Regions from separate parts of the Arthrobacter sp. TJ-238 genome, predicted to be linked through region 1. Evidence: riboswitches for the same ligand, from Rfam matches in the RefSeq annotation. Region 1 holds a riboswitch; each other region holds the start of a gene.
What was found. A riboswitch is a leader RNA that binds a small molecule or an ion and turns the genes downstream of it on or off. The one in region 1 is predicted to bind S-adenosylmethionine.

Region 1 (2,258 bases):
GGACCTGCACGCCGTCGAGCGTCGCCTCGACGTCCGTGCCGAGCCATTCCGTGACGCGCTCGGAGGAGCCGGCGATGGTCAGGCAGTCCAGTTTCACCGAGGCAGGGCGGGCCTTCGAGGGATGCAGGGGCTCGGTCCCGTCGTCCCACCGCAGCAGGTAGGGGACCTGGGGATCAGCGATGAGCCCCTTGATGCCGATCTGCTGCCAGGTGAGCTCCTGGCCGTCGGGGAACTTGCGGTTGCCGGGGACCGCGCTGCGGCCGAGGCGCTCCTCGAAGGGGCCCAGGTCGTCCACGGCCACGCACCAGCCCATCCAGCCGCCGCCGGCCTCGGACCGGGCGCGGACGGCCTGGCCGAACGGCGCCTTGTCCGACGCGGGGTGGTTGAGGACCTCGACGACCTCGAGGTACTGACCGTTGGCCAGCGGGAAGATCATGTTCCGGGTGCCGAAGCGGGGATGCACCCCGCCCTTCACCGGCTCCATGCCGAGCCGGGCCGAGATGCGATCGGCAGTCGCGGCAAGTCCATCGGGTTCACAGGCGTAAGAGACGTGGTCCAGGCGCATGCCGACAGTGTGGCACTAAGTGATGTACGTCTCGACTTAGGCTCCCCTTACTCCTGATCCTGCCGCTGCACCGGGCGCACGGTGCGCCCTCCTTCACGCAATGTCACACGTGTTGCCGGATCCGCCCATATGGGTTTCCATGGATGCAGGTCATGAGTGCCAGCACGAAGCCCCGGCTTGCTGGCCGGCAACCCTCCAACCGCGGTGGGGTGCCCCGGGTGAGGACCAGGTGCGGCGCCAGACCGGCGTCGCGCAAGCGCGGGCTCCTGCGGAGTCGATGCTTCCTTCGGCGGTGACCCGTCGGCAGGAGCAGCGGACGAGGAGGGGCCCCTTCGACAGGGAGCACCATGTCCAACGATTGGTCCTTTGAGACACGCCAGATCCACGCCGGCCAGGTGCCGGATCCAGCCACGGGGGCGCGTGCGCTGCCCATCTACCAGACGACGTCGTTCGTCTTCCCGAGCGCGGAGAGCGCCGCGAACAGGTTCGCGCTGACGGAGCTCGCCCCGATCTACACGCGTATCGGGAATCCCACGCAGGAGGCGGTCGAGACCAGGATCGCGAGCCTCGAGGGCGGGGTCGGCGCGCTGCTGCTCGCCTCCGGGCAGGCCGCGGAGACCTTCGCCGTGCTCAACGTCGCCGAGGCCGGGGACCACATCGTGGCCAGTCCCAGCCTCTACGGCGGCACCTACAACCTCTTCAAGCACACCCTGAAGAAGTTCGGTATCGAGACCACCTTCGTGGAGGACCCGGACGACCTCGGGCAATGGCGGGCCGCCATCCGCCCGAACACCAAGCTGTTCTTCGGCGAGGTGGTCTCCAATCCGCGGCAGGACGTCCTCGACCTGGAGGGCATCAGCGCCGTCGCCCACGAGCACGGGCTGCCCCTGATCGTGGACAATACGCTGTCCACGCCGTACCTGATCCGGCCGATCGAGTGGGGCGCGGACATCGTGGTGCACTCCGCCACGAAGTACCTGGGCGGGCACGGCACCGCGATCGCCGGCGTGATCGTGGACTCGGGGAACTTCGACTTCGCAAAGTACCCGGAGAGGTTCCCCGGCTTCAACACGCCGGACGAGAGCTACAACGGGCTCGTCTACGCACGCGACCTCGGGGTGGGCGGCGCGCTCGGCGCGAACCTCGCGTACATCCTGAAGGCGCGGGTGCAGTTGCTGCGCGACCTCGGGTCCGCCGTGTCGCCCTTCAACGCCTTCCTCATCGCCCAAGGGCTGGAGACCCTCAGCCTGCGCCTGGAGCGCCACGTGCAGAACGCGCAGGCGGTCGCCGAGTGGCTCGAGGGGCACGACGACGTCGAGGGCGTCGCCTACGCGGGGCTCAGCTCCAGTCCCTGGTACGAGCGCGGGAAGAAGTACGGGCGCAACGGCACGGGGGCGATCGTCAGCTTCGACATCGCCGGCGGGCTGGAGGCGGGCAAGCGCTTCGTGGACGGCCTCGAGCTGCACTCCCACGTCGCGAACGTGGGTGACGTCCGCTCGCTCGTCATCCACCCGGCGTCGACCACGCACAGCCAGCTCGGGGCGGAGGCGCAGCTCGCGGCCGGCGTGCGTCCGGGCCTGGTGCGGCTCGCCGTGGGCCTGGAGAACATCGACGACATCCTCGCCGACCTCGACGCGGGCTTCCGCGCCGCCAAAGGAGCCTAACCCTTCGTGACCACCTACCCTGCTGCCTA
Region 2 (2,258 bases), on a different contig from region 1:
CCCTCGGCGAGTTCGCGAGCGCCGAGCCGGACCTGGGCAGCGCCGTCGTGAAGCTCGTGGCCACCCGCGGCGTGGAGGGCGCGGGACGGTCGACGGCGTGGGTACAGGTGGCGCCCGTCCCGGCGGCCACGCTGGCGCAGCGCGAGGCGGGCGTGAGGGTCCTGTTCCTCGAGCGCGGGTACGACAGCACCGTGGCGCAGCGCGCACCGTGGCTGCTCATGGGCGCCAAGACGCTCTCCTACGCCGTCAACATGGCCGCGATCCGCCACGCGAAGGCGTCCGGCGCGGATGACGTCATCTTCACCTCATCCGACGGCAAGATCCTCGAGGGGCCCACGTCCACCGTGCTGCTCGCCTATGTGCGCGACGGGCGGAAGACGCTCGTCACGCCGCAGCTCGAGAGCGGCATCCTGGCCGGCACCTCGCAGGCCGCGCTGTTCACCGCGGCGAAGGAGCAGGGGTGGGACCTCGGGTACGGGCCGCTCGAACCGCACCACCTCCTCGACGCCGATGCCGTGTGGCTCATCTCGAGCATCCGGCTCCTCGTGCCCGTCCTCTCGCTCGACGGGCAGGAGATCCGCACCTCCTCGGCCCTGACCGAGGAACTGACCGCGCTCGTGGACCGATTCGTGTGAAGTCGGCCACACCCCGCCCCTGATCCCCCGGATTCCCGCGTCAAGCGGCGCAATATCCGTGATCCCGTTTTGACCGGACACTCCGTGCTGCCCTAGCGTTTTGCTCAAATCAAGAGTTCCAGCCATCGGCCCTGGCCGGCTGGACAGCAACCCTCTCCCGTAGTGGGGTGCTCCAGGTGAAGATTCGGCCGCCGGGTCCAGTCCCCCGGTTGGCAAGTACGGCGTCGTGCGGTCCTTCCCCGGTTTTCGGCCCGGTCCGACCGCCACAGCGCGCACAGCCCAGAACAGCGAGCGTGTCACCCAGCAGCCAGCAGTCCTCCCGCCGGCCTCCGGCGTCCCCAGCACCCCACCCAGCGCGCCCGTTCCCGGGCCCGCCACCACGAAGGACACCATGAACCTCTCCCGTAAGGTCCTCACCGCACTGACCGTGCCCCTGCTCGCCCTGACGGTCTCCTGCGGCAGCTCCAGCAGCAGCGAACCCACCGAGACCACCGACGCCCTGGCCGGCAGCGACCAGCAGTCGCTGGACAAGTACACCACCGAGACCACCACCCCGGTCGAGGAGATCGATCCGGCGGACCTCGGCCTGATCACCGACGGCACGCTGCGCGTCGGCACGCTCTCGGACGCCCCGCCGAACATCTTCCTGGAGGACGGCGTCTTCACCGGCTACGACAACGAACTGCTGCGCGCCATCGGCGACAAGCTGGGCCTCGAGGTGGAGTTCGCCTCCACGGACTTCTCGGCGCTCCTCGCCCAGGTGCAGAACAAGCAGTACGACGTCGGATCCTCCTCGATCTCCACGACCGAGGCCCGCCGGGAGAACGTCGGCTTCACCAACGGCTACGACTTCGGCTACATGGCCGTCGTCGCGAAGACCGACTCCTCCGTCACCGGCTTCGACTCCCTGTCCGAGAGCACGCGCGTCGGGGTGGTCCAGGGCACCGTCCAGGACGACTACGTCACCAACACCCTGGGCCTCGAGCCCGTGCGCTTCCCGGACTACAACACCGTCTACGCCAACGTGAAGAACGGGCAGGTGGACGCCTGGGTGGCACCGTCGCAGCAGGCCACCGGCCAGGTGAAGGAGGGCGACGACACCACGATCGCCGAGACGATCATCAACACCGAGAACTTCACCGCGTACGCCGTGAACAGCGAGAACCAGCCGCTCATCGACGCCCTGAACGCGGGTCTCGACGCCGTGATCGCCAACGGCACCTGGACCGAGCTCACAAAGGAGTGGTACCCGGACCGCGAGATGCCCACCGACTGGAAGCCCGGTAGCAAAGCCGTGGAAGTAAAGTAGCGGTCCCTGCATGGACGCCCTGGAACAACTCGGAAAAACCTTCTTCGACTGGGAGGCGATGGCCGCCGTCCTGCCGGACCTCCTGACCGTCGGCCTGCCGAACACGCTCATGCTCGCGCTGGCCTCGGGGATCATCGGGACGATCGTCGGCATGATCCTCGCGATCATGGGGATCTCCCGCAACCGGGTGCTCCGCTGGATCGCGCGCATCTACACGGACATCTTCCGCGGGCTCCCCGCCGTCGTGATCATCCTGCTCATCGGTCTGGGACTGGGTCCGATCCTCCGGGAGATCACGGGCAGTACCAGTCCGT
Region 3 (2,258 bases), on a different contig from region 1:
TCGCCCGGCAGGACGGACAGGTCCAGGCCGGCAAGCGCGGCCGTCCGTCCAAAGCTCTTGGCGAGGCGTGAGGTGTTGATGACGGGAGATGAATCTGACTGCATGACAGGATCCGTTCCTTGGTCGCGGCCAACACGCCGCGACGGTTGCCATGGCATGCCGCAGGCGTTTCCGTTTGCGGGCCGACCAGGCTTCCCGGCTCTCCAACCCACATTTTACAAGCGGCCCGGAAGCGGTGGAAGTAGCTGATGTCAGAAAGCAGCCTTGTCCTTGGCTCGGGCCGTGCGCGTACAACATCCACTCAGGACCCGTTGCGTACCTTGATACGGGTGCGATACTTGCGCCACGGAGTACGGGAGAACGCTCTCGGGGAACGAGTTCTGGGAACAGCTCAGCGCTATGGAGGACCGGTCCGAGCGACTGCACAGGACCTACCCTGCTTTGAGCTTGCTAACTGGACAGGGTCCCTTGCCTTAACTGAGTGTGATCTTGGGAGCCGCCCAGGCGGCAGGATCGCTCCCGGAAGCCGTTCACGGCGCCCTCTTAAGGCAGTGCGCCGTCAGCGGCGGGGCCGAGGGTTATGAACATGCGCTGTGTCGGCGAGGAAGATCCGTTCGTAGATGTCGTAGACCACCGCAGCTTTCAGGTCGTTGTACCGACGGTTCCCGTCACCTTCCGTGGCCGCTTGTTTTGCTTCGGCGTAGCGCTGTCGATCCTGTACATCGGACCGGAGCCACGCGACGAACATCTCGTGGCGACGAGGCTCGATGGCGTTCGGTTCCCAGATGTGCAGATTCGTGTTGGGGTCACCGAAGGTGAGCTGTCGGTGCGTGTCACCGGCCACGTCGTCCCGAAAGATGAGTCGGAAGCCTACTGATTCGAGCAGGGGGACGAACGCGGCTTCGTCGGCAACGTGGGGGACCGTGAGATCGATATCGATCACGGGCTTGGCGAGGAGGCCCGGTACGGCCGTCGAGCCGATATGACGGATCTGCATTACCTGGTCGGGAATCGTCTTGCTGATGAGTTGATGCATGAGGGCGAACTGGGTCGCCCACGCTATCCGGTGTGCTTCCGGGGGACCGGGCGGTGTTTGGCGATACGCGGTGCGGGCGGTCTGACGGCGGTAGTTGGCGTCATCACGAAACGGCCTCCACAGCGGATGTGTTGTCACGACTTCAGAGTGTTCCACGCTTCCACGCTTCCGCGCCGTCCACCGCGCGATTGCGCGCCTCCGGCCTCGTCCGGGGCACCCCGATCCGCGTCTGGATCCCCGCGGCACTGCTGGCCTTCCTCGTGCTGGCCGCCGTCGCTCCTTCCGTCTTCCTCCGCCAGGACCCCTTCGAGATCGACCCGGCGAACGCCTTCCAGTCCCCGGACGAGGAAGCGCCGTCCTTGCCCGCACGTTCCGTGCCGGGCCGAATGCTCACCTTGGGCACCCACTACAGCGCGGGGTGCCGTCCAACAAACCAGAGTTCTGCGTTGGAACCCTTGATTCTGCTCCGAGGCCGGGTCGGGTTCGACGGCGGGTCCAGAGGCACCTGTCATCTCGCGTCGCGAAGCGCCTCAGGTAGAAGCACTCCGCCCGTAGAGGGAGACGACGAGGAGGATGATGACTCCGTAGATGAGCTGCTGAATGTTCGCCCCGAGGTTCAGGACGGTTACGAGCGTCGAGACCTGAGCGAGCACGAGTGCCCCTCCGACGGTGCCGACGACCGATCCCCGTCCTCCGAAGATCGAGGCGCCCCCGATGACCACTGCCGCGACCGAGGACAGCAGATAGCTCGCTCCCATCGTCGCCGACGCCTGCTGGTAGTAGCCCACGATCACGATGCCGGCGAAAGCTGCCAGGACGCCGCTCACGATGTAGCCACCGATCCGGATACGGTCCACAGGGAGACCCCCGAGCCGCGCGGCCTCGGCCGCGGAACCGACGACGAACAGCGACCGCCCCCATCCCGTGAAGCTCAGCACAATCTGCAGCACTCCCATGAGAATCAGTCCCAGCAGCAGCACCGAGGCCATCTCGACGCCGAACACCGAGATCTTTGCCGAGGTGATTTGGATGACGAACTCGGGGATGGCGGTGAGCTCCGAGAAATTGAACACCAGGAGTATGACTCCGAACAGCAGTCCGTTCATGGCTATCGTCGTCACGATCGGAGTGAGCCCGAGTTTCGAGATGACCAAGCCGTTGAGGAAGCCGATCACGGCCCCGGTGAAGAGCGCGGCCAGAAACGCGCCCATCGGACCCAGCG

Region 2: it holds a riboswitch for S-adenosylmethionine, as region 1 does, so the genes downstream of both, AC4D2O_RS09295 (ABC transporter substrate-binding protein) here and AC4D2O_RS15795 (bifunctional o-acetylhomoserine/o-acetylserine sulfhydrylase) in region 1, are expected to answer to the same signal.
Region 3: it holds a riboswitch for S-adenosylmethionine, as region 1 does, so the genes downstream of both, AC4D2O_RS14585 (GrpB family protein) here and AC4D2O_RS15795 (bifunctional o-acetylhomoserine/o-acetylserine sulfhydrylase) in region 1, are expected to answer to the same signal.

The regions. Positions count from the first base shown of each region.
Region 1 covers NZ_JBZCNH010000007.1:149,105-151,362, reverse strand. The annotation lists gene AC4D2O_RS15800 (VOC family protein) at 1-565, opposite strand, end outside; SAM riboswitch class IV at 714-830, shown strand; gene AC4D2O_RS15795 (bifunctional o-acetylhomoserine/o-acetylserine sulfhydrylase) at 913-2,229, shown strand.
Region 2 covers NZ_JBZCNH010000004.1:85,478-87,735, reverse strand. The annotation lists gene AC4D2O_RS09300 (aminodeoxychorismate lyase) at 1-635, shown strand, start outside; SAM riboswitch class IV at 743-860, shown strand; gene AC4D2O_RS09295 (ABC transporter substrate-binding protein) at 1,027-1,944, shown strand; gene AC4D2O_RS09290 (amino acid ABC transporter permease) at 1,955-2,258, shown strand, end outside.
Region 3 covers NZ_JBZCNH010000006.1:232,801-235,058, forward strand. The annotation lists gene AC4D2O_RS14580 (ABC transporter ATP-binding protein) at 1-104, opposite strand, end outside; gene AC4D2O_RS14585 (GrpB family protein) at 560-1,192, opposite strand; SAM riboswitch class IV at 1,387-1,497, opposite strand; gene AC4D2O_RS14590 (ABC transporter permease) at 1,567-2,258, opposite strand, start outside.